3 regions of the Clostridium swellfunianum genome follow, and region 2 is predicted to be linked to each of the others. Evidence: a T-box and tRNA genes for the amino acid it is inferred to sense, from the RefSeq annotation. Region 2 holds a T-box; the other regions hold tRNA genes.
The links. A T-box is a leader RNA that pairs with one kind of tRNA and senses whether it is charged. The one in region 2 lies ahead of NBE98_RS19905 (valine--tRNA ligase), so its partner is inferred to be a tRNA-Val.
Positions count from the first base shown of each region.

Region 1: it encodes a tRNA-Val, which carries the amino acid that the T-box ahead of NBE98_RS19905 (valine--tRNA ligase) is inferred to sense. The anticodon was not compared.
Region 3: it encodes a tRNA-Val, which carries the amino acid that the T-box ahead of NBE98_RS19905 (valine--tRNA ligase) is inferred to sense. The anticodon was not compared.

Region 1 covers NZ_JAMOFV010000006.1:2,610,995-2,621,661, forward strand. The annotation lists gene NBE98_RS12445 (EcsC family protein) at 1-449, opposite strand, end outside; gene NBE98_RS12450 (S8 family serine peptidase) at 655-1,848, shown strand; gene NBE98_RS12455 (ferritin) at 2,071-2,586, shown strand; gene NBE98_RS12460 (peptidoglycan DD-metalloendopeptidase family protein) at 2,676-3,875, opposite strand; gene NBE98_RS12465 (DnaD domain protein) at 4,087-5,073, shown strand; gene NBE98_RS12470 (ATP-binding protein) at 5,066-6,046, shown strand; tRNA gene NBE98_RS12475 (tRNA-Asp) at 6,208-6,284, opposite strand; tRNA gene NBE98_RS12480 (tRNA-Val) at 6,312-6,387, opposite strand; tRNA gene NBE98_RS12485 (tRNA-Glu) at 6,391-6,465, opposite strand; tRNA gene NBE98_RS12490 (tRNA-Thr) at 6,475-6,549, opposite strand; tRNA gene NBE98_RS12495 (tRNA-Asp) at 6,557-6,633, opposite strand; tRNA gene NBE98_RS12500 (tRNA-Val) at 6,663-6,738, opposite strand; tRNA gene NBE98_RS12505 (tRNA-Glu) at 6,743-6,817, opposite strand; gene NBE98_RS12510 (CoA-binding protein) at 7,048-7,425, opposite strand; gene NBE98_RS12515 (hypothetical protein) at 7,535-8,131, opposite strand; gene NBE98_RS12520 (BaiN/RdsA family NAD(P)/FAD-dependent oxidoreductase) at 8,415-9,653, shown strand; gene NBE98_RS12525 (MASE3 domain-containing sensor histidine kinase) at 9,725-10,667, opposite strand, start outside.
Region 2 covers NZ_JAMOFV010000006.1:4,184,081-4,194,747, forward strand. The annotation lists gene NBE98_RS19905 (valine--tRNA ligase) at 1-1,606, opposite strand, end outside; T-box leader at 1,661-1,885, opposite strand; gene NBE98_RS19910 (CAP domain-containing protein) at 2,067-2,948, shown strand; gene aroD (type I 3-dehydroquinate dehydratase) at 3,017-3,802, opposite strand; gene NBE98_RS19920 (YybI family spore inner coat protein) at 3,886-4,611, opposite strand; gene NBE98_RS19925 (hypothetical protein) at 4,693-4,857, opposite strand; gene NBE98_RS19930 (nucleotidyltransferase family protein) at 5,002-5,556, opposite strand; gene ade (adenine deaminase) at 5,583-7,274, opposite strand; gene NBE98_RS19940 (xanthine dehydrogenase family protein molybdopterin-binding subunit) at 7,271-8,188, opposite strand; gene NBE98_RS19945 (xanthine dehydrogenase family protein molybdopterin-binding subunit) at 8,200-9,435, opposite strand; gene NBE98_RS19950 ((2Fe-2S)-binding protein) at 9,455-9,925, opposite strand; gene NBE98_RS19955 (FAD binding domain-containing protein) at 9,918-10,667, opposite strand, start outside.
Region 3 covers NZ_JAMOFV010000006.1:2,751,648-2,762,314, reverse strand. The annotation lists gene NBE98_RS13215 (DUF4179 domain-containing protein) at 1-848, shown strand, start outside; tRNA gene NBE98_RS13210 (tRNA-Ser) at 927-1,019, shown strand; gene NBE98_RS13205 (methyl-accepting chemotaxis protein) at 1,179-2,858, shown strand; gene NBE98_RS13200 (fumarylacetoacetate hydrolase family protein) at 2,901-3,749, opposite strand; gene NBE98_RS13195 (CobW family GTP-binding protein) at 4,023-4,979, shown strand; gene NBE98_RS13190 (GTP-binding protein) at 4,994-5,665, shown strand; gene NBE98_RS13185 (permease) at 5,662-6,558, shown strand; gene NBE98_RS13180 (TIGR03943 family putative permease subunit) at 6,571-7,323, shown strand; tRNA gene NBE98_RS13175 (tRNA-Tyr) at 7,355-7,439, opposite strand; tRNA gene NBE98_RS13170 (tRNA-Thr) at 7,445-7,519, opposite strand; tRNA gene NBE98_RS13165 (tRNA-Val) at 7,534-7,609, opposite strand; tRNA gene NBE98_RS13160 (tRNA-Ser) at 7,941-8,030, shown strand; RNA gene ffs (signal recognition particle sRNA large type) at 8,034-8,299, shown strand; gene dnaX (DNA polymerase III subunit gamma/tau) at 8,497-10,119, shown strand; gene NBE98_RS13145 (YbaB/EbfC family nucleoid-associated protein) at 10,164-10,508, shown strand.

The sequences.
Region 1 (10,667 bases), 1.6 Mb from region 2:
TGAAAAACAAATAGAATATAAAGTCTTTCTCTATAATCCCTCACATCAAAACCATAAATGGAAGCTGTATCAAACAAAAACTTCATTTTCAAGCTAAGCAAAAGCGGAAAATCAGCCAAGCCTAGTAGTATTCCACCTGCCCCTGTACCAGCTCCTTCAACAACTGCAGCTTTCCTATAAAAGTTTAATCTATCTAAAACCTGTCTTTCTCTTTCTTCTAATGATGCTTCTACTAACGGCTGCCTTGTTATATATTCAGAGCCTATAATTACTGTCTTAGATATATTTTTAATAGTTTCTGTTATTACCCTGTGAGCCTTTTCAGGTATAAGATTATTTGTTTTTCTTTGAATACCTTTTGTCATTTTATTTATTATGGAAGGCTTTTTTGAAATTTCTCTCTGCCATTTTTTCATCTCCTGCAGAGCATGCTCTTCATATATATTCATAGCTTCATTCCTTTCATTTATGTTTCTTTCCGATTTTTATAGTATATGTAGATAAGCTTAATATTAAAAACAAAATATATCAATTAATTATTACTTAAAATTTTATAAACTCTTCAAATAAGCTGTATCAATATTTTAAACCATTCATAATATATAATGGTATGAATTTTTAGTCGTTAAGCAAGAGGAATAAAAGGAGGGTTTTATGTTCTCTTTTAAAAATAAATTAGATCATAACCTTAAAGCAGCAATAGCTAGTAATAATTACAAGCATTATAGAGTAATAATCCATTGCAAAAGTTTAAGAGAAAATATAGAAATCAAAATAAAATCCTATAAGGCGGAACTTATTCGTTCTATACCCTCAATAAACTGTATTAGTGCAAATTTATCAGCAAGTGCTATAGAAAGGCTTTTAGAGCATCCAGAAGTCTCATTTATAGGCTTTGATAACACTGCTCTTTTATGCGGCAGCAGTGTATTAAGCGCAAATGGTATAGCTTTTCAAGAAAGATATAAACTTACAGGAAGAGGTGTTGGAATTGGCCTTATAGACAGCGGAACATATCCTCATACAGATCTTTCAAGTCCAAGCAGCAAGGTAAAAAAATTTATTGATATAATTAGTAATATTAAATACCCTTATGATGATAATGGGCATGGTACCTTTATGAGCGGCATTATATGCGGTACAGGTATTGCTTCTAAGGGTATGTATAGGGGAATTGCAGAAAATAGCCATCTATACTCAGTTAAAGCCTTTAACAGTATTGGCAGGGGTTTTGTATCAGATATTCTATATGGTCTAGAATTAATTCTAAATGAAAGCCAGGAATATAATATAAAAGTTATTTGCCTTCCGTTTGAACTTCTAGATCATAACAGCTTTACTATATCTCTGTTTAGTAAAATGTTCGATATGGCATTGAAAAAAGGAATAGTAGTTGTTGTTCCTAGTGGTAACAGCGGCAGCAAAGAAAGTTCAATAAAAGGGATTGCTATTCTATCCAATTGTATAACTGTTGCTGGTCTAGATACTAGAGGAGGCATTAAGCCCTATGTTCACTCCTCTGCAGGACCTTACGGAAAACTTGAAAAACCAGATCTTGCTGCTGCTTGTGTTGATATCTGCTCACTAAACACAAATAAGGATTATATTTCCCAAAGAAACGGAACAAGAGTATACGCTTATCCGCTAGAGCATCCTTACACTACTTATTCCGGCACCTCCTGTGCAGCTGCTTTTATAAGTGGCGTATGTGCAATGTTATTTGAAAATAACCCTGAACTTCAATTTAAAGATGTTCTTGCTCTTCTCAAAGTATCCTGCAAGCTTCTAGATATGTTTAAGTGGTCTCAAGGATCAGGGATGATCGATATAAGCAAGCTTTTACCTTAAAGAGTGTTATTTTATTTGTAAATAGGGCAACAATATAGATGAGAAAATATGTATAAACTAAGGCGATTAAAGTTCTGAATAAACTTTAACGAAGAACTTGCGAGCATGAGCAAGGTTAAACTTCCTAATGGGTTTACTAAAGGTTAATCCTGCGGAGGCTATCCCTATTAGGCACCCAAGTGCATAGTTGCTCAGCGCTTTCTACTGAAAGGAGAAAACCAGATGTTAAGTGAAAAACTTGTAGAGCTTATTAACAAGCAAATTAATTACGAATTCTTCTCAGAGCATGTTTATCTGGCTATGGCTGCCTATTGCGCAGATGAAGACCTTGACGGCTTTGCTAATTTTTTTAGAATTCAGGCAGAAGAGGAAAGATTTCATGCTATGAAATTATTTGACTATGTAGTAGAAATGAATCAAAGGGTTATAATCAAAAATTCACCAGAACCAAGAAATGATTATGAATCCGTATTACAGGCCTTCAAAGCAGGACTGGAGCATGAAAAATCAAATACTAAAAATATATATTCCATAGCTGATGTAGCCATGGAAGAAAGAAACCATGCGACTATAAGTTTTTTGAAGTGGTTTATTGACGAACAGGTTGAAGAAGAGGCTCTTATGAACTCAATAATTAAAAAGCTTGAGCGCATAGGAAATGACAGTGCAGCACTTTACATGCTTGATACTGAGCTAGCTACAAGAGCCTTTACTCCACCAATAGATACAACAGCGTAAATTAAACGTTAAAAAATAAAAAGAAGCATGAAGAACTAAATGTCTAATTATTTGAATCAAAACAACATTTAATTCTTCATTCTTCTTTTTTAATTCTTTATTATATATGGTGCTGGATTTCTAGGTTCTCCATTTACAAGTACTTCAAAATGAAGGTGCGGTCCTGTACTATTTCCTGTGCTTCCCACCGCTCCAATTACTTCACCCTTTTTAATACTTTCTCCAACTTTAACATCTATCCTGCTGCAGTGGCCGTAGGCAGTCTCCACTCCATCTGCATGCTTAAGCTTTATAAAGTTCCCATACCCAGACATCCAGCCTGCATAAGTAACTGTCCCATCTAAAGCAGCCTTGATAGGCTCCCCCATAGGCGCAGCTATATCAATTCCTTCATGCATTCTGCCCCACCTCCAGCCAAAAACTGAAGACACAGCCCCTCTAGATGGCATTACAAGTGCAGCACTAGAAGCTGAAGCTTGCGCTTTATTACCTTTGATAATTACCTTTTCTTGTGCTGCTGTAATTATCTTCTCACTTATAATTCTTGAGCTTATAATCTTGCTATTTTCTAAAACAACCTCTTTAGAAACAAGCTTTTCTCCTTCTTTACCATTACTTTTTACTTTACTCTGCCCAACTAGCATTTCATTTGAATAGGTTATTGTTGTTGCAGGCGATATTACCTGTTTAGTTTCTGTGTTTCCGGTAAGTATAACAGTAACAATCGGTGTCTTAAACTTTGAATTAGCCTCAATAATAGCTTCATAAGCCTTATCTATTTCCTGAACCTTCGAAATTAAAACCTTTTTCATAGAATATGTAATACTATTCTTAATCTTACTTTCCTTTATTGATATTTCACTCTTATCTGCATAATACTTCTTTACCTTCTCTAGCACTTGCTTTGCCTCGGCTTGATTTCCTACTAAAGCAACTTCTTTTCCATCTGATATTAAAACACATGATTCTACTTCTATTTGAGCATTATTTAAAACTGCTTTCTTTAATTTATTTTCATCTGTAATAAAGCTATTGGCAACCTGAGCTTTATTGAAGCTTAATATATTTTTAAGTTCCGAGCTCCCAAATCTGTTTTCGACATCTTCACTTATAGCCTTTATCATATTAACTGTGTTGTTATCTTCGTTTATATATGCTACTACCTTATCGCCTACACGGACTTCATAGGCATTAGCTTTATTTTCGATAATATATATGTAGGACATACCTATAGTTCCACAAACTGCTGCAATTGCTATATATTTTTTACATCTATTAAAGAAACTCAATAGTTATCTCTCCTCTCACCTTAAGTAATATACCCAACTTTGTATAAAATATAATTATTTTTCTAATAAGTTCCACTATATGAATAAAAATTGGCAAGTTGTCCATATTTAAGATAGGTCATAAAAGTTGTGAGAGGGGCTATATTTTGTTATAATTGATTTATGCGATACTATATATTGTATAAAATTAGCAAAGAAAGGTTGAGGTACTATGAGCACTTTTATGTTTAAGAGTAAGGCTCAAGATTACACGCCTGTAAGCAACATTTTCATAGATAAGTACATGGTTAGAGCCCGCGGGGATTTTGTTAAGGTTTATCTTCTTGGTCTTAAATACTGTATGTCTGGTGAATTAGGGGTTAGCTCTTCCATTTTAGCAAGCACGCTGCATCTTCTTGAGACAGATGTTCTAAACGCTTGGAATTATTGGAATGATGAAGGTGTTATTAATATGATTCCTATAGACAACATGGGAAACTTTAGCATACAGTTTGTAGATTTAAATGAAAAAATTGAAGGCAATGATAACAATATAAACCTCTTGAAAGAATTAAATAAAGGTCCAACAAAGGATATGCTTCAGGATATCGAAAAGCTTCTTGGGCGACCACTTTCTTCGAAAGAAATGAGCATGTATGTCGGCTGGCAGAAGGAGTACAATTTCCCTCCTGAAGTTATACTGCTAATAATTCAATACAGCGTCTCAAAGGGTAAGACTGATTTTAGATACATAGAGAAAATTGCTATTGCCTGGTTTGATTCGAATATAAAAACTATCGAAGAAGCTCAATCTTTTATAAAGAGGCGTGAGGACAAGTGGATTAAAATCAAAAAAATTCTAACTTATCTTGGCGCGAAAGATGGAGAAGTTATGAAGCCTCAGGAGGATATGCTGGACAAATGGATTAACACTTATAAATTCCCTCTTGAAGTAATCTTTAAAGCTTGCGATATTTGCTTTGAAAGAATTAATAAAGCAGAATTTAAGTATATCGATGGTATCTTAACCAGCTGGTATAAAGATGGCCTCATGACTCTTGAAGATATTGCAAAAAAGGATACAAAAACCACACCAGCTAGAAAGCCGAATAATTTTAAACCACCTCAAAACAGTACCTTTAACAACTTTGAGCAGAGAAGCTACAACTTTGATGAGCTTGAGAAGAAGCTTTTAGGATGGGAGAATAGCGATGATTAAGGGTTATCAAGCAGAGATAATGAAAATTTATGAGAACTTAAGGGAATCAGAAGCAAAAGCTTTAGCAAATCGAAGAAAAGAGATTGAGTTAAAGCTGCCTCAAGTTTTGGATATTGAAAGACAGATTGGAAAACTCAGTGTTGAGGTTTCCATGACTGCTTTTAAAGATATACCAAACAGAGACGAGCACCTTAAACTGTTAAGAGAAAAAATTACAGACTTAAGAATGAGAAAATCCGAACTTCTTTTTTCACAGGGCTATCCTATAAATTATTTAGAAATCAATTATAAATGTGAGAAATGCCAGGATACAGGCTTTATTGGAGTTCAAAAATGTTCCTGTTATAAGCATAATCTAGTTAAAATCTATTACAAGAATTCTGATTTAAATGAGCTTACTAAAGATAATAATTTTGATAATTTCAACATGGAATATTACTCATCAAGAAAGGCTGGAAGCGAGCCTGAAAGTCCAAGAAAAAATATGGAGAAAACTTTTACAAGGTCCATGAATTTTATTAGAACTTTTGATTCTACAAATGAAAATCTTCTCTTTTATGGAAACTCAGGTACAGGGAAAACTTTTTTATCTAACTGTATAGCTAAAGAGCTCTTAGATAAAGGATATCTGGTAGTTTATAGAACCGCTGAAAGCTTGATTCAAAACTTAAAAAACATACGTTTTAACGGTGAGGAGCTTCTTGAAGATCTTATTATAAACTGTGACTTGTTAATCATTGACGACCTGGGAACAGAACAGATAAGTGATTTTTCCAAAACAGAATTGTTTAATCTTTTAAACAAAAAAATTCTAAAGAATAAAAAGATGATAGTTTCAACTAACTGCACCCTTGAAGAGCTTCTTCAAATCTACTCTGAACGTATAAGCTCAAGGCTTCTTGGAAACTTCGGATTATATAAGTTCTTTGGAGATGACATCAGAATAAAGAAAAACCTAAGTAAAGCAAAATAACTATTAAGCTGAAGTGAACATAAACTTCAGCTTTTATTTTTACAAACCTTCGCTTTAAAATAGTGAGACGATAGCTGGTCAGCTATAAAACCACACTATTTTAAAACCTAAGCTTCAACAAAAAATAAAAAATCCTGAACATAACGTTCAGGATTTTCTGTTGGCGACTCAGAAGGGGCTCGAACCCTCGACCTCCGGCGTGACAGGCCGGCACTCTAACCAACTGAGCTACTGAGCCATATTTATTTTTTTGTAATAAAACACATGGTGGGCACAACAGGGATCGAACCTGTGACCCTCTGCTTGTAAGGCAGATGCTCTCCCAGCTGAGCTATGCGCCCATGTGGTGACTCATAGGGGAATCGAACCCCTGTTACCACCGTGAAAGGGTGGTGTCTTGACCGCTTGACCAATGAGCCATGTTTTATTGGAGCTGGCAATAGGAATCGAACCTACAACCTGCTGATTACAAGTCAGCTGCTCTACCGTTGAGCCATGCCAGCATAATAATGGCGACTCAGAAGGGGCTCGAACCCTCGACCTCCGGCGTGACAGGCCGGCACTCTAACCAACTGAGCTACTGAGCCATATATTATTTTTAGTAATTAAATCACTATGGTGGGCACAACAGGGATCGAACCTGTGACCCTCTGCTTGTAAGGCAGATGCTCTCCCAGCTGAGCTATGCGCCCATAGTGGTGACTCATAGGGGAATCGAACCCCTGTTACCACCGTGAAAGGGTGGTGTCTTGACCGCTTGACCAATGAGCCATATTTTATCGTTTCGACCGCTCTCGCGACCCGACATAGACTATAATACAAAAAATCTAACAAACTGTCAACAAGTTTTTTAAAAAATTTTTAATAGAATTTTTTTCCTATAATGTGACTGTTGAATTTCTCAGTATATAAATATAACTATATATCCCCTTATCTAGTTATATTTATATATTCTTATATTGTTGTATTCTTATGTTTTTATATTTTCGTTTCTTATATAGTTATCTCATATAGCTATTAAGCTCTACAAGTGCACAGCCTTCAACAGCAGTTATTCCATTTTCCTTGCAAAAATCTATTATATCTGAACTTTCTGCTCCTGGCTGAATTAAAACCTTGTGGATACCAAGCTCATATGCCTCCTGGATAATTTTAAAACCAGCAATAGGGTTAATACATAGATCAATAACATCTATCTTGTATGGAACCTCCTTTAAGCTCTTATGCACAGTTCCTGTTGTATCTCTTGGGTTTACTCCAGATGCATTAAACTTTGAAACTTTTAATGAAAGCAGTATCTTGCTGGCATATTTGCTTTGATTTAAAACATCTCCTACGACTACCCAATTTTTATAATTTAATAATTCTTGAGCTTGCACAATATCATCTCCATTATTTATTTTATAGGTATATTATATATCAAACCCTACTAAGTAATTACATAAAAAATAAACTGCTCTATAAATTCCTAGAACAGTTTACATATATTTATTGTGCTTCTGGAAGCCTATCTTCAATTTTAGTCGCAGAATTCAACCTGCCTCTAAGAACCTCACTAATAGCACGTTTATATACTTTTATAGAATTTTCTTTTTCTTCAATCTCTCTTCTTATATGTTTTATATTCTCGCCGCAGCCTTCAATAAAGCTTTGAAGGGTTATATCCTTAAAGGTTATACTGAACTGCTCCGCATACTTTTCACCGATAACTGATATATCTAAAGGAATAGCATGGTTAACTACTAATATTAGTTTCTTCTCCCATACCCCTCTCTTATTAATACTATATTCATCTCTTAAAACATCCAAGCTAATTAGTTTTTTTCCTATCCTTTCTTCAATACAATTTATTAATGCAGCATAAAATTTCATGGATATACTCTTGCCAAGCTTAATTTTCAAAATATCTCTATACTCGATAATCATCTCATCATATTCATTCTCAGGTATTAATTCAATATCTTCCATAAATAAAGGAATAAACTCATCATTTTCTACAGCAATAACCATATCATAATTTATATTTTTAACCTTATAACTGCGATTAAACTCAGAAAGTCCTTGATTTACTACTCTTATTTTCATAAAAATCCTCCTCCTGTTTGCAGAATTTAGGTAGCTTATACTGCTCGCTGATTTGCTTGTCGGAGTTTTTTCTCGTGAGCACAATTAAATTATAGTTTAATAAATTTGCTCACACAAATGTAAATTTAACCGCTCTTTCTAGTTAGTATGTTATTTTACAATCAAAACAGTTTACATTTGCACATGGTAATTTAAAATATTTTGTTAATATATTCAAAACCTTAAGTTTAGGATAAAATATAAAGATGACATGAAACTTATAAAAGCTAAGGGAGAGATTATTTTGAGGCATGAAGTTATTATTATAGGCGGCGGTGCTGCTGGAATGATGACAGCAATACTGCTTAAGGATATGGGAATAGATGCAGCAATATTAGAAGGAAGCGACAGAGTAGGTAAGAAGCTTTTAACCACCGGAAATGGTAGGTGCAATATTACAAATAAGTATGCCACAGAAGATAGATATCATAGTGATAATCCTGACTTTTTCAAATATGCACTAAATGCTTTTAAAGTTAGTGATACCATAGATTTCTTCTCTTCTATCGGGTTACCCCTGACAACCCTTGAGGAGGGGAAAATGTATCCAGTGTCTCTTCAGGCTTCTTCAGTGCTTGACATTATGAGACTTGCATTATCAGATAGAAATATATCCATATACTTAAACTCAAAGGTTAAGTATATAAGAAAAACTAAGAAGGGCTTTATACTTGAAACTTCAACTAATGAAAGCTATGAGTGCAGCAAAGTAATATTAACCTGCGGCGGCAAATCCTTAGCACCAACAGGCTCTGACGGCTCAGGTTATGCGATGGCTAAAAATTTAGGTCATAAAGTAGTGAATCCTATACCAGGAATAGTTCAATTAAAGCTTCACTATCAGAATTTAAAAGCATTATCAGGAGTTAAATTTAATGGAATAGCAGAATTACTTATAGATAATGAGCTTGTAAAGCGTGAGTTTGGAGAAGTATTGTTTACAGATTACGGTATATCAGGTCCTCCAATTTTGCAATTAAGCCGGACAGCTTCCTATGCCCTTTCAAAGGGAATAAAGACTTCTCTTAAAATAAACATTATGTACACGATGAAGTATGATGAATTAGAGAATTTCCTTGAAACTCATTTCGCCCTATTCAGCCATAGAAGTGTTCATGACTGCTTTATTGGGATAATAAACAAAAAACTTATACCAGTTATTTTAAAAGAAGCTGGAATAACCGATATTCATAAAGCTGCCTGGGACTTAAATTATAGAGAAAAGAAAAATTTGTATAACCTGTTAACATCCTGGGAATTCGCTGTTACAGACACTAATGGTTTTTCAAATGCTCAGGTTACTGCTGGCGGAGTTGATACAAAGGATGTAAACCCTGAAACTATGCAATCTCTTCTCATTCCAAATCTATATTTTGCAGGTGAAATTTTAGATGTAGACGGAGACTGCGGAGGCTTTAATTTGCAGTGGGCATGGAGCTCTGCCTATGTTGCAGCAAACGCTGCCTCAAAGCTAAGCAAATAAGTTCAACTTTGTTTAAGAAAATAAAAAGAATGAAGAATTAAATGTGAAACCCTATCAATTCTTCATTCTTTTTATTTATAAATATCCGAAAACTCTACGCTTATCTTTTCAAAATTTTCCCCTTGAATGCTGTTAGTATTCACGTCCTCATATTCATCAACAATATTCACAGGTAGTTCAATTATGAACTCCGTACCTTTTCCATACTCGCTTTGAACTCTTATAGTTCCACCATGAAGCTCAACTAATGACTTAACAATAGAAAGACCAATACCGCTGCCTTCATGACTTCTAGTAAGAGATTTATCAACTTGATGAAACCTTTCAAAAATTAAGCTTTTCTTATCTTCAGGAATACCTATGCCATCATCCTTTACAGAAATTAAAATATTGTCATTTCTATCATATATATTTACTAATATAGTTCCTCCTGAATTAGTAAACTTAACAGCATTAGAGAGGAGGTTTAACATAATCCTATCTATTTTATCGTGATCACAGGCAATAACTTTTTCTTCTACTTCTGTGTCAAACAATAAACTTATGCCTTTGTTTTCTATATATTCCGATACTGAAAAAGTTATATCTTCAACTACACTTACTATGTTATGATTTTTTAACTGAAGCTCAAAGAATCCAGCATCCATCTTAGTTATATCAATTATATTACTAACTAACCTTAACAGCCTATAGCAATTTTGCTGCAAGGTATCGATATATTTCTTTATTTTATCATCCGTACCGTATAGATTTATAAGCTGTACCGCTGAAAGTATAACATTTATAGGAGTTCTAAGCTCATGGGATATATTAGCAAAAAACTCTGTTTTTAATTTATCATATTCTCTAGCTTCACCTAAGAGTCTCTTGTTTTCTTCTGAAGCTTTCTTTATTTGCTCTATTTTCTTTATCTCAGTTATATCTCTAATTACAGATACCATAGCATTTTTATCCTTGTACGGAAAATAAGCTGCAGTGGCCTCAACATCTATAATACTTCCATCTGATTTTATA
Region 2 (10,667 bases):
CACCATTGCCTAAGGATTTTGACATCTTAACACCGTTAGCATCTCTTATTATTCCATGCATTAAAACAGTATCGAAAGGAATTTCCTTCATATTATGCAGCCCTGAGAATATCATTCTTGCTACCCAGAAAAATATGATATCATAACCAGCTACCAGCGTGCTTGTTGGGTAGAAATACTTAAGGTCCTCTGTTTCATTTGGCCAGCCTAGTGTTGAGAAAGGCCATAGTGCTGAACTGAACCAGGTGTCCAAAACATCATTCTCCTGCTCAAGTTTCTCACTGCTGCACTTTGAACAGCTAGCTGGAGTTTCTTCAGCAACTATCATCTCACCGCAGTCCTTGCAGTACCAAACCGGTATTCTGTGTCCCCACCAAAGCTGTCTTGATATGCACCAATCCTGTATATTTTCCATCCAGTTGAAATAAATCTTTTCAAAGCGCTCTGGAACAAACTTTACTTTTTTATCCTTTACAACTTCGATAGCAGGCTTTGCAAGACCTTCCATCTTTAAATACCACTGCTTTGAAATCATTGGCTCAATGGTTGTGCCGCATCTGTCATGAGTACTTACATTGTGAACATGGTCTTTTATCTTTACAAGGAAGCCCTGCTCCTCTAGATCCTTAATGATAGCTTTTCTAGCTTCGTATCTGTCCATGCCAGTGTACTTGCCACCTTGATGGTTGATGGTTCCATCATCGTTCATCATATTGATTTCAGGAAGATTGTGCCTCTTTCCTACCTGATAGTCGTTAGGATCATGAGCTGGTGTTATCTTAACTGCTCCTGTTCCAAACTCCAAATCTACATAATCATCTGCTATTATTGGAATTTCCCTGTTTACTAAAGGAAGCATCAATGTTTTTCCTACAAGATGAGTGTATCTTTCATCCTTTGGATTCACTGCAACAGCTGTATCTCCAAGCATGGTCTCAGGACGGGTTGTTGCAATCTCAATAAACTCTCCTGTGCCAACTACCTGATACTTTATATGCCAGAAATGTCCGTTCTGCTCATCATATTCTATCTCAGCATCTGAAAGAGCAGTCTTACATTTTGGGCACCAGTTGGTTATTCTGTTTCCCTGATAAATTAAGCCTTCATTGTACAGTTTAACAAATACGGTTCTAACAGCTTTGTTTAAGTTTTCATCCATTGTAAAGGCTTCTCTTGTAAAGTCTGCTGAAGCTCCCATTTTCTTAAGCTGCTGTCTTATTCTCTCTCTGTACTCGTCAGTCCATTCCCAAACTTTTTCCAGAAAGGCATCTCTGCCCATTTCCTTCTTTTTTAAACCCTGCTTTAAAAGCTCGTTTTCCACCTTAACTTCAGTAGCTATACTGGCGTGGTCCTCTCCTGGAAGCCATAGAGTACTGTAACCCTGCATTCTTTTAACTCTTATCAAAAAATCTTGAATAGTGTTGTCTAGGGCATGCCCTAAATGCAGCTTTCCTGTTATATTTGGAGGTGGCATCACAATTGTGTAAGGCTTCTTTTCTTTATCAACTTTTGGAGTAAAATATCCTTTTTCCTCCCAAGTCTTATAAATTTTTTCTTCAAATTCTTTAGGGCTATAGGTCGTTGCAATATTTTTTGTTTCTTCCATATATTTCATCTCCTTATAATGATTATTTTTGACAAATAAAAAAGTCTTCATCCATAAAAGGACGAAGACATACTCGCGGTACCACCTTTTTTCCTACAGACAGCAGTCGATAGGCTCTCAAAATCATAACGGCAAAGAACACCGTCTTGCTCTACTAGTATTTCAAGCAAGAAGCTCAAAAGCTACCTTCAAGGCTTTTTGTATAGAAGGTCTTACAGCCGCTGAACCTTCCTCTCTAAATACTCCTTAACCTTTACTCCTCTTTATCAAAGCTTTTATTAACATTATTTTTATTTATATTATTAATTATTATACTATTAATTTAAATAGTGTCAACTGCTTTTAGAAAATATTTCTTATCATTTTAACCCAAATACCGTTTATAAATTTCTAATTTAAACAAATGATAATACTGTATAAAAAATTATTAATAACCGCGTAGGCGAAAGGATGAAAAATCGTGAAAAGAAAAATTTATGTTTTTGCATTAGGCTTATCCTTAATTTTTACTGCTTCCTGTACTCCTCGGCAAAAAAGTTTTATAAACAACAAACTGCCTAACAATGGACAAATAACTGGACATAGTCAGCCTATTCAAGGCATAGAGTCTTCAGTCTCTAAAATTGGCGATATTCAAAAGGTGAAAGTTATAGTCGATAAAGCAAATATTACCTCTGGCTGTGGAAGCAATACTTCAGTGCTTCAGTCAGCAGCAAAAAATAATACCCTTGATGTTGTAAGCCAAGTATCCGACTGGTTTGCAGTAAAGCTTCCAAACAATCAGATTGGTTTTGTTCCTAAGTCACAGGCAAAGCCAATAGTAGTAGAAAATAAAACTCCTCAAATTACTACTGATGCCTCCGGTTCAGGAGCTGCCCCCTCACAAGCTTCAGGCGGGGTTACCAATTCAACGGCTCCTAAAACTCCTAGTGCACAAACAAATTCAAGCACCTTAACTTCCCAGGAGCAGGAAATGCTTAAGTTAATTAATCAGGCAAGAGCGCAAAATAATGTTTCACCTCTTCAAATAGATATGCAGGTAACAAATGTTGCTAGAGTAAAAGCTCAGGATATGATTGATAATAATTATTTCAGTCATAATTCTCCAAAGTATGGGAGCCCTTTCGATATGCTTAAAGCCTTTGGTGTAAGTTATGTAGAAGCTGGCGAAAATATAGCAGGAAATCAAACCATTCAAAACGCTCACAATGCCCTCATGAATTCACCGGGGCATAGAAAAAACATACTAAATCCAGATTACACTCATATTGGTCTTGGAATAAGAAATGGCGGTCCTTATGGAAATATGTTTTCACAAATGTTTGTCAGCAAGCCTAAATAGCAAGCTAGACTATAACTACCAGTAAAATATGTTTTTTAAAGAAATAATAATAAACCAGTCTCAGAATTTTAAAATTCTGAGACTGGTTTATTATTCAAAATTTTATGTGTTATTTGTAGGGCTTCGTAAAGAGCATCTGATTCTATCTGCCCTGGCGCAGAAGATTGCCCAACGCTTCCAAATGTTAACGAAGAACCAAACATTTCTCCAATAAATCTTGTGACAACGCCTAAATCTGACATTGCTACTGCCACTATAGGCCTGTCAATATATTCTTCATTCGCTTTTACTATGGACGTCATCAATTCCAGCACATCTAATTTTGATTTAGGCATCACTGCTATTTTTAAAATATCAGCTCCTAGTTCCTGCATCTTCCTTAGCCTATGTATAATTTCATTTTTAACAGGAGTTTTTTCAAAATCATGATTGGAAGCAATAACCTTTACTCCTGAAGCCTGTGCTGTTTTGATAATATCCGCAACTTCCTCATCACCTGTGAGAACTTCAACATCCATCAAATCAACCAAACCTGATACAGAAATAATTTTATTAATTTTCACATATTCATTTTTATGTATTTCTTTTTTTCCCCCTTCATTAGCTGTTCGAAGTGTAAATAAAAGTGGAATATTATTTAAAACAGAAGTTAATTCAAATAAAACTTCTTTAATTTTTTCTACCTCTAAAGCATCTTCAAAATAGTCTACGCGCCATTCCACAATATCTACATGCATATTTTCAAGTTTTAAGGCCTCTCTTATTATTTGATGCTTTGTTTTTCCCACAATAGGCACACAAATTTTAGGAATACCTTCGCCTATCACTACATTTCTAATTTTTACTGTGTTCATATTTTCCTCCACAAAAAACTGTGCAACCTCTTTTGAATAACATTATAACATATCATTCAAATTGAGTTTGCACAGTTTTTTTGTTATTTTCCCGCTCCTATAATAGCTATATTTTGATTTTCCAACTCAAAATTATTGTTTTGCCATTGTAGTGTGTTTAAAATAAACCCTAGAGCATCTGCATTAAATCTTCCTGCTACCTTTTGATATGCAAGCAACTGATATACGCCATTATAATCAAAATCAACCGGATATAAACCACTCAATGGATTTACAAAGCCTTCAAGAGGTTCTTTTAGCTGTCCGTTCTCGTCATAAATCTCATTTAAGTAATCTTTATCTCTTTGGGAAATATCTATTATATATTCTTTATTGTTTTTTTCACTTACAACCTGAACTTTATAATTATCCTTATAAGCAACTAAATATTTATACTCCTCGTTGTACACCTCAAAGTCAAAAATCAGCTTAGAATTGTTGTCTACATAAGAATAAATGTAATGATACATAGTTGCCCCGCTGCCTCCAGTAACAATGCTTATAAGTATATCCTTTACTCCATCCCCTGTAAAATCCCCTAAAAACAAGGTTGGGTCATAGCCCGCATTTTCCTTGAGAACTATTGCAGCAATTCTTCCTGTCATTCCATCCTTTATTATTAAGGTAATATTCTGTACAAAAGGACTGTCTGGCGTTTTTGTGCCGACTAAGTAGACTATGTCAGTAATTTTATCTCCATTCACATCCCCTCTTGCATAGGCAACAACTTGTGGACGCACTTTATCTTCTCTAAAATAGTTAATATACATAAAAGACTCCTTAAAATAATAAGCTTTGTATATATTCTATGAAAGAGAGAGTCTACCTGCCACACATTAATCCTCATTAAGCTACTGTATACTATTTTGTGTATCAGCTTTTTCACTTTCCTTTGTAATACTATCTTTTATCTTCTCCCTTACCTCTGGATTGCTGTATAGTTCAGCACCTGCTTCCATCATATTATTACCTAGCGCAGCCATTCTAAGCTGCATTTTAGTTAGTTTCTTAGCCATTTGTATTTCACCTCTTTACTATGTTTTTCAAGGTTTATTTTTCTATGCACTTTTTCAATTATTAAGTAATAAATTTGTTAAACCTAAAAATATTGTTTTATAACACAAAAAAGCTGCCTCAATAACAGGCAGCGTAATTGCAAACTATTTCTTTATAGAATTATAGCTAACTTCATCATCAATATCAACAAAGATACTATTATCCATTACTTCCACCCAATGAATATCATTAGGATTGCTTTTTATTATAGCTCTAGCACCCTTGTCACCTTCATTTTCTAAAAGCTCCTTAAAATATTTTCTGCTTATAATAACTGGATTTCCTCTTTTCCCATTGAAAACTGGTACAGCTATAGCTTTGTTATCTGAAATAAATTCATCACACAATTTATCAATTATATTAGGTGTAACGTAGGGCATATCTCCTAAAAGAATCATTACAGCATCTCCTTCAAAGTTTTCAAGACCTTTTTTAATAGAGGTGCTCATCCCTCGTTCAAAGTCTGCATTATACAGCTTATTAATATCTGTATTTATATCATACTTCCCATATACCAAAACAAGTTCATCTAGTTTGGATTCTTTGGCGTTTTCTATTACTGTTTCAATAATTGATTTATTTTCAAGCTTTAGGTTAAGTTTATCCTTTCCCATCCTGGATGCCTTTCCAGCACCAAGTATAATTCCTCTTATGAGCATACGATAGTTCCTCCTTTGTAAATCCTTTAGCAAAATAAATCTATAAACTTAAACTCTTCAAAGTTAAATAATCCTCTTGCGGTAAGTTTTATATCTGGTATAACTGGTAGAGCCAAAAATCCAAGAGTGAGATAAGGATCAAAATCCTCCTTAACGCCAAAACTTCTTGCAAGCTTGTTTAAACTCTTTATTTTTTCCAAAACTATAAAAGGATTTTCTGAAGTTATTAAACCTCCAATAGGCAGACTTAAGCTTTCTAACACTTTTCCTTCAGATACTAGGGCAATTCCTCCACCAAGTTCAATTATAGCTTTTACTGCCAGAGACATATCCTCATCATTATCACCAATAACTATAATATTATGAGAATCATGGGCGATACTTTGTGCAATTGAACAGTTTTTAAGTCCAAAACCCTCAACAAAACCGATACCTCTTTTTCCTGTAGCCTTGTGTCTTTCAAAAACTGCAATTTTAAGACAGTCTGAAGCTTCTGTTCCAACTACCAAATTATTATCAACTAGAGCTTTTCTTCTCTTTTTTATTGTCTCTACAGAGCGAGGTACAAGCTTTATTGTGTTTATATATTCTCCTTTTGCTTCAACCTTAAAATCTTCAGTGGTCACAGTTTTAAGAACTATTGAATTTCCTAAGTCAGCTTTTGAAAAGCTTAATTCTTTGTTGTATATCTTCCCATCTTTAATTACCGTTCTTATATTCAACCTATTTAAATCCTCAAAGATCACTAAGTCAGCAATATAGCCTGGTGCTGCTGCGCCTTTATCTCTCAGTCCATAGCATAAAGCTGCGTTATAGGCAGCAATTGTGTAAGCCTTTATCGGTTCAAGTCCTTGTTCTATTGCAAGCCTTATAGAGTTATCAATAGTTCCAGCTTCAATCAAATCCTCAATATGCCTATCATCGGTACAAAATAGAAATCTGCTGTAATTATCCATATTAATAGCGGGGAGCAAATCTTTCAAATTTCTTGTAGCCGAGCCTTCCCTAAGCATAACATACATGCCCAGCTGTATCTTTTTAAGAGCTTCAGTATAGTTAGAACATTCATGATCTGTTTTAATTCCACAGCTTAAGTATGCATTCAGCAACTTTTGAGAAATTCCTGGGCAGTGCCCATCAATATTCTTCCCCTGAAACATCATTAGTTTGTCAATCATATCCTGTCTTCCACTTGCTACTGCAGGAGTATCCATAACCTCTCCCAAGCCTAAAACCCTATCGTTTCCTATAAGTTCTGAGAACTCATCAGCTTTAAGTACTGCCCCTGAATCTTCAAATTCTGTGGCTGGTACACATGAAGGGAGCATAAATAAAATATCCATAACACTTCTTTTACTGTTTTCCAGCATAAATTCTATTCCTTTTAAACCCAGAACATTCGCTATTTCATGAGGATCCGCAATAGCTGTAGTAACACCTCTTCTTATTAAAAGCTGAGAGAAAACCTCCGGGGTTACCATGGAGGATTCTACGTGTACATGAGCATCTATGAAACCTGGAGAGACATAAAGCCCAGTGCAATCAAGCTCCTGTTCACCTTCATAATTTCCTATTCCGACTATTCTATCTCCATTTATTGCTATATCATTTTTTTCAATGCATTGAACGAAAACATTTATTATATTAGCGTTTTTCAAAACCAACGGTGCTTTAATTCTTCCTACAGCAATATCAATATCTTTCTTTAGTTCTCTCATATGGACCGCCTCTTTTCTACAAGCTCTTTCATAACCTTATCCGGTGAAGCTGGCAAATCGTAAATTCTTACTCCTACAGCATCATAAATAGCGTTTATTATAGCTGGCGCTGTAGCTATCATAGATGGTTCTCCAAGACCCTTAGCGCCGTAGGGACCACTGTCTTCAATCTCTTCTACAAATATGGTTTTAATCTTTGGCACATCCTTGCTAGTTGGAATTATATAATCATTGAAGTTTGAATTTTTAATAACTCCTTTACTAAAAATTATTTCCTCCATAATACCATAACCAAGTCCCATAGCACATCCTCCTTGAATTTGCCCTTCTGCTTGGAGAGGATTTACTATTTTTCCTGAATCATGGCATGCTGTTATCTCTAAAACATTAACTTTTCCTGTTTCATCATCCACCTCAACCACAGCCTTGTTTACTGAGAAGGTATAGGGCCAGTATGGGTTTCCCTCTCCTGTTTCTAAATTTACTGAGGTAGTATTAGCTTTGAAGTAGCCTTCAGCTTTTAAAGATATATTGTTTTCTCTCATATAAGCAAAAGCTATTTTAAAATTCTCTATATTACAATTATCAATATTTTGCCTCAACTTTTTACAAGCATCTAGTACTGCATTTCCTGTATTATAAGTTTGTCTGCTGGCTGCAGCAGTTCCTGAATCCCTCATATAAGCTGTATTTGTATTTTTGATAGTAATATAATCGAGATTCATATTAAGTGCCTCACTGGCAATCTGACTCATTATATTCTTTCCACCCTGTCCAACATCTGTAACCTCTACATACACCGTAACTGTTCCATCGCTGTTAAGCTCAGCAGTAGCTCTTGACTCATCAGGGAAGCCATTGCCGTAACCTGTACCGTAAATCATACAGCCATATCCCACACCAATTTTTTTCAAAGCTATCCCCCCTACTTAAGAACTATTTCTTCAAGATTAGCTATTTCTTCAATACATTTTTTCATGCCTACACTAGTTTCAAGTATTTGTCCTGTTGGCATAACACTGCCATCCTCTACTGCATTCATGTACCTAAACTGTAGTGGGTGGATTTGCATCAATCTAGCAAGTTCATCCATCTGGCTTTCATAAGCTAGCGCCGCCTGAGCTGCTCCAAAGCCTCTCATCGCACCACAAAAGGAATTGTTTGTATAGACTGCAAGAGCTTGAATATCCACATTAGGCACCTCATATGGTCCAACTGCATGAACAGCAGCTTTTCTCAGAACATTCATCCCCCAAGAGCAATATGCTCCCGTATCTCCATATATTGTAGCCTTAAGTGCACAAAGCTTACCTTGAGCATCTACACCTGTTATATAATGCATTTTTATAGCATGACGTTTACAGTGCGTAACCATAGATTCTTCTCTTGAATACACTATCTTGACAGGCTTTTTCGTATGATAAACGGCTAAAGCAGCATGGCATTGAAGAGTTATATCTTCTCTGCAGCCAAAGGCTCCACCAATAGCTGTATTTTTTATTATTACATTATCTTCAGGAATACCAAGACTTCTTGCAACTTCTTCTCTATCATAATGGGGGTACTGTGTCGCTACATTTACCTCAACATTCCCATCCTCATCATATCTAGCAACAGCCGCCTCAGGTTGAAGCACTGCATGGTCTATATGCGGAGTTGAATACCAGTTCTCAACTGTATAAACAGCTTTTTTAAAACCTTCCTCCATACTGCCTTTTTTTATTTTAAGATCATACAATATATTGCCGTTTTCTCCTAAGATTGGTGCATCATCAGCAAGTGCTTCCTCTATGCTGAAAATGCCTTTGTATTCTTCATACTCAACTTTAATAAGACTCAAAGCTTTCTTTAAAATATCCTTGCTTTCAGCCACAATTAAAACTATTGGGTCGCCAGCTCTCTTAATCATATTGTGAACCAATACGGGCTGATCCTTAAATACTACTCCGTGAAGCTTTTCACCTGGTATCATAGTATGATCTATTACAGCTGCAACACCTTTAAGCATTTTTGCTGCTTTCATATCAATATTTTTTACTTTGCCATAAGCTATTGAGCTTCTAAATACACCTGCATAAAGCATACCTTCAAATTCTATATCATCAGGATAAATTGCCTTACCCATTACCTTTTCCAAGGCATCTTCCTTTTTTATATTCATACCTACAACCTTTAGCACCTTATCCCCTGCCCTTCATATATTTTTGAGCAAGCCCTACACCTTCGACTATCTTTTGATAGCCTGTGCATCTGCAGAGGTTGCCAGAGATACCTTCTTTTATTTCTTCCACTGTAGCATCAATATTTTTATCTAGTAAAGCTTTGGCACTTAAGACCATTCCTGGTATACAGTAACCGCACTGAACTGCTCCTGAATCCAAAAAAGCCTTTTGAATGGGATGGAGCTCTTCAGTAGAAATACCTTCTATAGTTGTTATCTGTGAATTATTACAGGAAGAAGCTAAAACCAGACATGAGTTAACGGTCATTCCATCTAAAATAACTGTACATGCACCGCATTCCCCTTGGCTGCAACCTTCTTTAGTTCCCTTTAGTTTGAGCTCCTCTCTTAAAAAATCCACAAGTCTTAAGCTTGGAGAAACATGCCCTACAAATAGCTTTCCATTTACAATAACACTTATTTTACTCAATGGCTACACCACCTTTAGCTAGTGCTTTTTTAACCGCTTCTGTATAAACACCTTTTACTGCCTCTCTTTTGAATGGAAGCGTAGGTCTGTCTTTTATGCTCCTGTATACTCTTTCCTCAAGTATATCTAAAAGTTCTCTTTTAAGAAGATATCTATAGTCCTTTCCGTGTGCAAGATACTCAAGCTCATAAGCCCTAAAAGGATGCTTGCCCACAGCACCTAAGGCAACCTTGATATTATGAAGCTTATTTTCTACAAGATTAAAACTTATTGAAGCGCTTAACCTTGCTATGGACAGAGAATTTCTCTTGCCTAGCTTGTAGAAACCGCTTAATTCATTCCTATCATTAAGAATAATTCCAACTAATAGCTCATTAGATTCAATTTTGTATTGGTTATGCTTTAAGAAGTAGTCATCGCATCTTACAAGCCTACGTGTACTTATGCTTTCAATTATAAGTACAGCGTTCAGACTCATAAGGCATGGAACTATATCCGCTGCCGCAGCGCCATTTATTATGTTGCCTCCTATGGTTGCCCTGTTTCTTATTTGTGGTGATCCCATTAACTCTGAACAGTCTCTAAGGCAGGTAAATCTATTTATAAAGATATCATTTTCCAATATATCAGTGAAGGTAGCCATGCTTCCTATAATAATGTGATGAGCAAAATCTTTAATTTTTTTAAGTTCCTCAATCTTAGTTAAATCCACCAGATAGTCTGCTTCAGTTTTGTTCTTATT
Region 3 (10,667 bases), 1.4 Mb from region 2:
AAAAAGTTGAAGATAAGATTGAAATAAGTTTTATAGAGGAAGGTACACTGCCAAATAACCTTCACCTTGAAATAAAGCTTAGAGAACTGGATTCCTATGATGATATAAATAAGGTGAAAACCATGATAGATGGAATTTGGACCTATGATATTCCTGTAAATAAGAAAAAAATAGAGGCTATGGAAAAAAGCTATAGCTTAAATAAGCAAATTAATATAGACGGCCAAAAAGTAACCTTTAAGAAGGTGATGATTACACCAATAAGAGCTGCCGTAGAGGTTGAGTATGATGAAAATAACTCAAAGAAAGTACTTGGCTATGATGATATAAAAATTGTTGATGAAAAGGGAAATCAATGGGGAACTATCATAAATGGAGTTAGTGGCAGCAGGAAAAATGATAGTCACGAAACAATTTACTTCCAGAGCAACTATTTTAATTCACCAAAGCACTTATATATAAAAGCCTCTAATGTAAGGGCTGTTGACAAGGATAAAGCAAATGTAGTTGTAGATATTGAAAGTAGCAAGCTTTTAAAGGCTCCTGACGAAAAGCTTAAGCTAATGAGAGTAGACAAAGGAGAAACAGAAACCCGTATAACATTCTCTCTTGAAAGAGATAAGTTGTTTGATGAAAAACTGGGCTACTTTATTTTCAGCGGTACCTTTAAAGACTCTAATGGAAAGGCCTACCATGAAAATCATTGTGAGACATACAGCGAGAGCGTTAACGAACAAACCATAAATTTTATAATTGACAATAACTCCGATATTAAAGGTCCAATCTTCTTAGAGTTATATAACTATCCACAGAGAATAATCAGTGATTTTGAAGTAAGGATTAAATAGATAGAGGAGCCCTAGGCTCCTTTATTGTTTCTTGCATTTTATCTTAAAATCTAGTAAAATAATAAAATAAAAGAATATGGAGAGATGTCCGAGAGGTCTATGGTAGCTGACTCGAAATCAGCCGTACGGGTCATACCCGTACCAAGGGTTCAAATCCCTTTCTCTCCGCCAAAGAAGGTGCTCCAGCAAATTTGGAGTACTTTTTTGTTTTCCAATAATATACTACAAAAATACCTATTAGAAATAAAGGAGTTTATAAAGTAACGTCGAAATATACATTATATGTTATTTCTATAACGCACTTATTTTAAAAGCTTTCGGGGGATAAATATGTTTAAATCATTAAAGACAAAAATACTAGCATCTATGGTAATGTTAACCTCTATATGTACATTTACTTTTATAGGTGTTTCTTTTTATGCAATGCGAACAACAGTTACAAGTCAAATGAAGAACGATGGTGCTAATCTGGTTAGTGTTATTAACAGAGAAATAGGGAAGCATGACTTAAACGATAGGGAAGGCATCACAAAAATATTAAAGGAAATTAAAGAACAAGGCAATGGAAATATAAAGTATATAACACTTGCAGACACAAACCTAAAGGTTGTTGCTTCAAGTGATAGTGAATTTAAGGCAGCAAATGATGAAAATGTTGATTCTGTATCTTCTGCTTCTACTCAGGGCAGCAGTGAATCAACAAAAAACATAGAACAAGGGAAGTCTAATGGATATACCTTTAAAACGGATGGTGGAGAAAAAGTATATAATGTATCTACTTCTTTTTTTCAGGCAGATAAACAGGTTGGAACTATAAGTGTTGGAATTTCCTTAGGTCTAATGAACAGCATGATTACTAAAAGTATTATACAAGTTCTTATTGTTGCTTTAGCGGTGCAGGCACTTGCAGTTATTATTGGAGTAATTATATCTAAAAATATAACTACTCCAATAATAAACACAATAAAAAAGCTTGATTTATTTGAAAAAGGAGACTTTACAGTAGAATTTGAAAGTAAGTCAAATGATGAAACAAGAAAGCTTACAAATGCCCTTAATGAATCAATTTTTGTACTAAAAGGAATGATTAAAGAAACAAAACAGGGTATGGATGAGCTAGGGGGAATATCAGCTACATTAAAACATTCTAGTGAAAATGTGGAGAACTCTAGCAGGATTGTTTCAGAATCTATTATTGAAGTTGCAGCAGGGATTGAAGAGCAAGATAATAATGTTAGTCAAGTTAATAGATCTTTAGAAAACTTTAGCAGTACACTTGAACAAATACAAATAAAGGTTAAGGATGCTACGAAAAGTGGTTCAGAGATTGAAGTGTCAGCTGATATTGGAGCAGAGAAACTTACTGATTTAGTTAAGTCTATAGAAGATGTCAGAAGTTCTTTTGGTGCGGCTGTGTCAAACATAGAGATGCTAAATCAAGATGCTAAAAAGATTAGTGAAATAATGAATGTAATAAATAATGTTGCAGAGCAGACAAATCTTCTAGCATTAAACGCTGCCATAGAAGCTGCAAGAGCAGGGGAAGCCGGCAGAGGATTCTCTGTTGTAGCAGATGAGATAAGAAAGCTTGCAGAGCAGGTTATGAATTCTTCAAAGAGTATAAACCAAATAGTTGCAGGAGTACTTTCAAGCGTAAAGGGAGTATCAAATACTACAGAGAATATTTCCTTTAAGATGGATAATCAGATTGATATAGTAGATAATACAATGTCAGCCTTTAAAGCTATTCAATCCGAGGTTCACAAGACCACTTCTCAGTTTAAAAATATTTTTGAAGATTTAAAGGGAGTAGTGCTTGAGGAAGAAACTATAGTTAGCAATGTTCAAGAGGTATCAGCTATTTCAGAGCAGATTTCAGCGTCTACACAACAAATATCTTCATCGGTTCAGGAACATGTTGCTACTATGGAACAGCTGTCAAAGCTTGCTGAGAATATTGAGGCTATGGCAGAAAGACTTAATAAAAATGTAGATAGGTTTAAAATATAGTTAAATTAAAAGGGCTCCAGCAGTTTTGCCGGAGCCTTTAACTTATATAGCTTTAACCTTGTTAATTAAAGTTCCTATCTTTTCAACGCAGCATTCCACGGTATCTCCAGCTTTTAATAGCCTTGGAGGGTTAAAGCCAAAGCCAACCCCGCTAGGAGTACCTGTACAAATTATGTCTCCTGGCTTCAAAGTAAAGCCTTTAGATAAATCGCTTATAATATAGGGAATATTGAAAATTAAAAGCCTCGTATTAGAGTTTTGTCTAACTTCTCCATTAACAATGGATTTTATATCAAGTTCAAGCGGTAAAGAAATCTCATTTTTATGTACGATACAAGGCCCCATAGGTGCAAAAGTATCTAAGCTTTTTGCCTTAAACCACTGCTTATGCTTAATCTGAAGGTCTCTGGCAGATACATCATTAACTATTGTATAGCCAAATATGTAGTCTTCTGCTTCCTCTTGTTTTATGTTCTTTCCTTCCTTGCCTATAACTATAGCAAGCTCAACTTCGTAATCAACCTGATTTGTTACGTCAGGGGAATATTTAATAAAATCACCATTTCCTATAACAGCCTCAGCAGCTTTTGTAAAATATATAGGATCATCAGGTACAAATTTATCTGAAATTTTGGTTGCGCCTAGTTCCTTTGCATGGTCTTCATAGTTCTTTCCAAGACATAAGAGATTTCTTCTTGGCTTTGGAATGGGTGCAAGAAGTTTAACTGCTTCTATAGGCAGTTTTTCAGAACTATTCACATTAACTAAATCTTCTCTAAAGTTCTCAATCAAATCATACATTGAACCAAATCCATCTAAAGGAATTATTGTATTTTCAGCTAGCACTCCTACTTTTTCTTTTCCATTGTACTCATAAGTAACAAATTTCATAATACAGCCCCCAGTATATGATTTTATGGTTAAATTTTGAAATTTTACTTATATTATAGCCTCATACTCCTAGTATTACAATAAAAGATACTATATATTGCTAAAAATTGAGAGAAATTTAGTATAAAAATAGTTTTTATTAAATAAGCTTTAATAGTAATTGGCATTTACTAGGAGGCGTGACAATTAATAATTGTTACGTGCAGAATGAGAATACAGGAGGCGTGACAATTAATAATTGTCATGTACAGAATAAGAATACAGGAGGGTTGCATGAGAGCTAAAGTAGATATTTTTTCAGGTTTTTTAGGCGCAGGAAAGACAACATTAATTAAAAAATTGATTAGTGAAAGCTTATATAAGGAAAAGGTTGTTATTATAGAAAATGAATTTGGTGAGATAGGCATAGATGGCAGTATACTAAAAAGCACAAATATCGAGGTTAAGGAGATTAATGCCGGCTGCATTTGCTGCAATATATCAGGAGATTTTAAAAAGGCTGTTAAAGAGGTTGTTGCTAAGTATAGCCCGGAAAGAATTATTATAGAGCCAACAGGTGTAGCTAAGCTTTCAGACTTGCTCACTGCCTGCAGCAGCATAGAATTAAAAAGTATTATAGAGCTTAACATGGTTGTAACTGTTGTTGATGTTCTAAAGTACGATATGTATCTTGCTAACTTTGGAGAGTTTTACAGAAATCAAATCATGAGCAGCAGTATTATAGTTTTGAGCAGAACTCAAAATTTAGAAGCAGACAAAATAGAAAGTATAAAAGAAAAAGTAGAAAAGCTTAATAACAAAGCTTGTATAGTAACTACACCTTGGAATAAGCTAGCTGCACAGAGAATTGTAGAATTAAATCATAACAACACAAAACTATCCCTTCAGAACGAAGTGAATTTAATCAGACGTTCTCTTGGAACAGCTTCTATGAAATCAGTAAAAAATCATGCAGGAAATGAAATTTTTGAAACCTGGAGTTATGAAACACCAAGAAGGTTTAGTGAAAAGGCTTTAGTTAATCTGCTAAAGAAAATTGACAGCAGCTCCTTTGGTAATATTTTAAGAGCTAAAGGAATAGTTCAAGGAGATAATGATGAATGGATGCAGTTTGATTATGTTCCTGGGGAATTTGAAATGAGAAAAACCTCTCCAGACTACTCTGGAAGGCTTTGTGTTATCGGTACAAACCTAAATAGAGAAAATTTGAAAAAAGTATTTAGTTTGTAAATGAGGAAAGAGGAATGAAAATAAAAACTGAAATAGAAATTGTAACAGGTTTCTTAGGGTCTGGTAAGACAACATTTATTAATTCGCTAGTTAAAAACAGTTTAGTTACGGGAGAGATAGTTCTTATACTTCAATGTGAAACAGGAGAGAAAGCTTTATATATTGAGGAAGGCTTGAAAAACAAAATAATTATAAAAGAACAAGATGCTTCAAAAGCTTTAAGCTCGGCATATATAAAACAAATGATAAATTTTTATAGTCCTCACAGAATTATAATTGAGCATAACGGAATGAAAAGCTTGGGAGAAGTATTAAGCGTATTTAATTTTGAACTAGAACATTTATGTCTTGAGCCTACTGTATATCACATAACTGATGCAGTAACTTTTGATATGTTCTTCTATAACATGAGAGAAATAATTGAGCCTTTTATATATCATAGCAATTTAATTATTATAAATAACAGCAGCATGCTTGAAGATAAGGCAAAAAAAAGCTTAGTAAAAAGACTGGAAACCTTAAATCAGGGTGCATTTATAATTTGTCTAGACAGTATCAATGATATAGATAGCAAGCTAAAAAAGGCAGATATACTTCAAGATAAGCTTATAAAAAGCTTTAAAATGGCTTTAAGAGATAAGTTACCCCATGCCTGGGAAATGAGATTGAGGAGAAAAAAGGTATGATACAAAATTTTTCAGTAATATTTATAAGTATAGTGCTTGAAGCAATGCCTTTTATAATGATGGGGGCTTTTATATCTGCCCTCATTCAGGTTTTTATAACTGAAAACACGATAGCAAGGTTTCTTCCTAAAAATAGGTTTTTGGGTGTATTTGCTGCAGCTCTTTCAGGCCTCATATTCCCTGTATGTGAGTGTGCAGTAATTCCCATTGCGCGAAGACTTATTAAGAAAGGTGTTCCAATAAATATGGCAGTAGCATTTATGCTGGCAGTGCCTATAGTAAATCCTATTGTTTTATTATCAACCTACTATGCTTTTCATGCCAAGCCATATATGGTTTTAGTCAGAGGTGGCTTTGGGCTTTTGATAGCAGTATCCATTGGAATAATAATAGACATGCTTCAGGGAAAAACATCACCTTTAAAAAACTCTTTTGTTGAAGGTGGAAGCCTTTGTTCCTGCGGTTATGATCACACCTATAAAAAACAACAATCCAAGTTTATGGAAATAATTCATCATACAAATTCAGAGCTTTATGATATAGGTAAGTTTCTTATATTAGGAGCTTTTATATCTGCCTTTTTTCAGACAGTTATATCAAGAGAACAGGTGCTAGTAGTAGGGCAGCATCCTATTTACTCTATAGCGGCTATGATGTTTTTTGCCTTTTTAATCTCACTTTGCTCAGAGGCGGATGCCTTTATAGCCAGCACATTTGTAGGACAGTTTACATATGGAGGTATAACTACTTTTATGCTTCTAGGGCCTATGATTGATATTAAAAACACATTAATGCTCACAGCTTCCTTTAAAAAGAGTTTTATCATTAAGCTAGTATTTTTAATTTTCACCATGTGCTTTGTAGCCGGAAGCATTATAAATATGTTTTTATAGGAAGGATGAAAAATGAAGAGATTTAATATAAATGAATTTATCTGGTTTCTGATATTATCCTTATTCACCTTGTACATATATTTCCTTATATCCTCAGGGAAGATAACTTTATTTCTTCATCCTAAAATGGTTAAGTATGCAGCGTTTTCTTTTATTGTATTTGGAGAACTTGCAGTAGTGCAGTTGTTTAAGGTGTTTACTGTTGCAACTAGGGTTAGATTTAAGAAGGGGTATTTGCTGTTTTTTATAACCTTAATTATTGGAGTATTTATAGCTCCAGGAGGTCTTACCTCACAGATAGGTGAGAAAAAAGGAGTAATTCTTGTAAGCTCTAGTCATATTGAGAGTATAGCAGAGCATAGTCATAACGAAAAGCAGCGCATAGAAGGAAATGAGATAATTTTTAATGAAAAAAATTATATTCATTATTTAGAAGACTTAAGTGACCATATTGATGAGCATATAGGAAAGAAAATTAGAATAACAGGCTTTGTACTTAAGGATAACAAGCTAAGCAAAAATGAGTTCCTTGTATCAAGAATGCTTATTAATTGCTGCGCTGCCGATTCTCAAATTTTAGGGGTAGTGGGAAGCTATGATAAGTCTGAAGCTTTAGAGAAAGACTCCTGGATAGTTGTAGAAGGAAAGGTTAGTCTTAAGGAAGAGAAAGATATAAATAACAAAGTTATAAAGAAGTATCCTGTAATATTGGTGGAAAAGCTTATTAATATAGAAAAGCCTAACAATCCATACATATATGAGTAATAAAAAAAGACATACTTTCGTATGTCTTTTTTGGTGGAGGAAGATGGATTCGAACCATCGAAATCACTGATAACAGATTTACAGTCTGCCCCCTTTGGCCACTCGGGAATTCCTCCAAATATGGAGCTGGCAATAGGAATCGAACCTACAACCTGCTGATTACAAGTCAGCTGCTCTACCGTTGAGCCATGCCAGCATATTAAGTTTAAATGGTGGGCACAACAGGGATCGAACCTGTGACCCTCTGCTTGTAAGGCAGATGCTCTCCCAGCTGAGCTATGCGCCCTTAACTCTGGTTTTTGTTTATCAGGCTTACCCGACGAATTTTATTATATAAAGAAGTGAGATATTTATCAAACTCATAAAACGCCATTATTCTAAATTAAAACCATTTTGCTTCAATACATAGTGCATTTTCTCCAGAATGCTTATAGATTTAACAATTCACTAATTAATTAGCTTTATGTGAAAAATATGTTTCTACTGCTGATTTTTTAGTCTTAATTGTTATTTTATCCTATATTGCCAGCTATATTTAAGTAAAAACCTATTGCGTTAAGAGAAAATACATTGTATAATAAGTCTTGTCGTTAAGACATTATGTTTCATGAGTATATGGAGAGTTGTCCGAGTGGTTTAAGGAGCACGCCTGGAAAGCGTGTATAGGGGAAACTCTATCGTGGGTTCGAATCCCATGCTCTCCGCCAATTCCGTGCTAGATGGGGAACTAGCGGTGCCCTGTAACCTGCAATCCGCTGCAGCAGGATTGAATTCCTCGCTTAGGCTCTAGCATGTGAGGTCTGGTCTATAAAAGTGGCGTTGAGAATTGGGTCCCACGCAACAAAAACTCATGAACCCCGTCAGATCCGGAAGGAAGCAGCGGTAAGTGATAATTTTTGTGTGCCGTGGAGCAACCTGGTTTGAGCTAACTAGATAGATAACGCTCATATGCTATCAGTCGAAGCGAGGTGCACGGTTTACATAACTAAATACCAAAGATAACAAGGATGCTGAAAGGCGTCTTTTTTGTTTTTTGTGGTGCTTTAAAACTTCCCTAATTTTCAAAGTGGATGTTTTAAATGAAGCATTAATAAGGTATAATATAAGCTGATGTTTTAATAACTGAGATATCAGAGTTTAATATATAACTATTAGATAGATTGGGGTGAGACCATGGCGTATACCGCTTTGTATAGAGAGTGGAGACCTAGAAATTTTGCTGATGTGGTTGGACAAAGGCATATAACCACAACTCTAAAAAACCAAATAATTAATAATAGAATAGCTCATGCTTATCTTTTGTGCGGAACAAGAGGTACAGGAAAGACTTCTACTGCTAAAATACTTGCAAAGGCGGTAAACTGTCTTGACCTTAAGGATGGCGAGCCCTGCAATCAATGTGAAATGTGCAAAAATATCAACGCTGGACTTGCTATAGATGTAGTAGAACTAGATGCTGCTTCACACAATGGAGTAGGCAATATAAGAGATATTATAGATGAGGTACAGTATCCTCCAAGAGAAGCCAAGTACAAGGTTTATATAATGGATGAGGTTCATATGCTATCAGACGGAGCTGTTAATGCCTTCTTAAAGACATTAGAGGAACCCCCTTCAAGAACTATATTTATCCTTGCAACTACAGACCCTCAAAAGCTTCCAATAACTATTCTTTCACGCTGTCAGCGCTTTGACTTTACAAGAATAAGAAGTGAAGAGATTTTTCAAAGGCTTAGAAGGATTGTTAAGGAGCAGGGAGTTTTTGCTGAAGATAAAAGTCTTCACCTTATAGCTAGAATGTCTGACGGAGCTATGAGAGATGCGTTAAGTGTACTTGATCAGGCTATATCTATGGGAAACGGTAAAGTAGACTATGATGAAGTTATAGGAATGCTTGGCCTTGTCACCAATGAACATTTGTTGAGACTTACAGATGCTATGATAGACAAGAATGTTGAAAGATCCATGAAAATAGTTGATGATATAGTATTCAGTGGTAAAGATATATATAATTTTATAAAAGAAATGATAAATCATATGAGAAATCTCATGATGGTTAAGGTAAGTAATAATCCTGAAGATATATTGGATATGTCTGAAGAAAACATCGCTGCTTTAAAGGAGCAGGGGCAAAAGATTAGAATTGAAGAGCTTATGAGAATTATAAGAATTTTTCAAGAAACAGAAGAACAGTCAAAATGGAGTAAGCAGACTAGGATTTATCTTGAACTTGCTATAATAAAAATATGCAAAATTGAATATGATACTTCTAAGGAGGTAATTCTTGCTAGAATAAATAAGCTTGAAGATGCCTTAAGAAATGGTCAAATAACTGTAACTTCCACATCAGCTGAAGCTTCTGGAGCTGCTCAAGCGAAAAAAGCACAAGTTGTTAAACAAAGAAGGCAGGAAGAAACCAAAGCTCAACCATTTGAAGAGCACAACCCGCACTCTACCTTAACTGTAGATACTGTGAGAAAGTCTTGGAGAGATATGCTGGAACTTTTAAAATCCAGAAGACATATGGTTTTATATGCATCTCTTATGACAGGTGAGGTTGTTGGCTGTAGAGATGGAATAGTAGAAATTAAATTTGATGAAGCCTATGCTTTTAATAAACAAAGGCTTGAAAAAGATGATAACAAAAAAATTGTAGAAGAAGTATTTTCTCAGGCACTAAAAGAGAAGATTAGAATAAGATATATAGTAGACCAGAAACAAGAATTTGCAAAGTCCCCAGAGGATATACTAAAGGAGACTTTTGGAGAAGAACTTGTAGAAATAATTGACGATTAGGTATATAATGGTGCATGAATATTATTTTGTGGAGGTATTTAGTTATGGCTAAAGGTGGTTTTGGCAACTTCGGTGGCGGAGCTAATATGAATAATCTTATGAAGACAGCTCAAAAATTCCAACAACAAATGGAAGATATGCAAAAGCAGCTTGAATCAAAAAGATACGAAGAAAAAGCAGGCGGCGGTGCTGTTGTAGCTGTTGCTAATGGAAAAAAGCAAATAGTTGATTTGAAAATAAACCCAGATGTCTTAGATCCAGATGATGTAGAAATGCTTCAAGACCTTGTAATGACTGCTTGTAATGCAGCCCTTAGAAGAGCTGAAGAAGATACAGCAAATCAAATGGGAAAATTAACTGGCGGACTTAATATACCAGGAATGTTCTAGATTTAGCAATTAATAATTAACAATAAATAATTGGTAATTGTGATAAATAATTAAGAATGAAGAATAAGGAATTAGAGGATGATAATATATAAGGATCTTTTAATTCTGAGTTTTTCATTCTTAATTTAGTTATAGATATTTTTATAACAATATAACCAT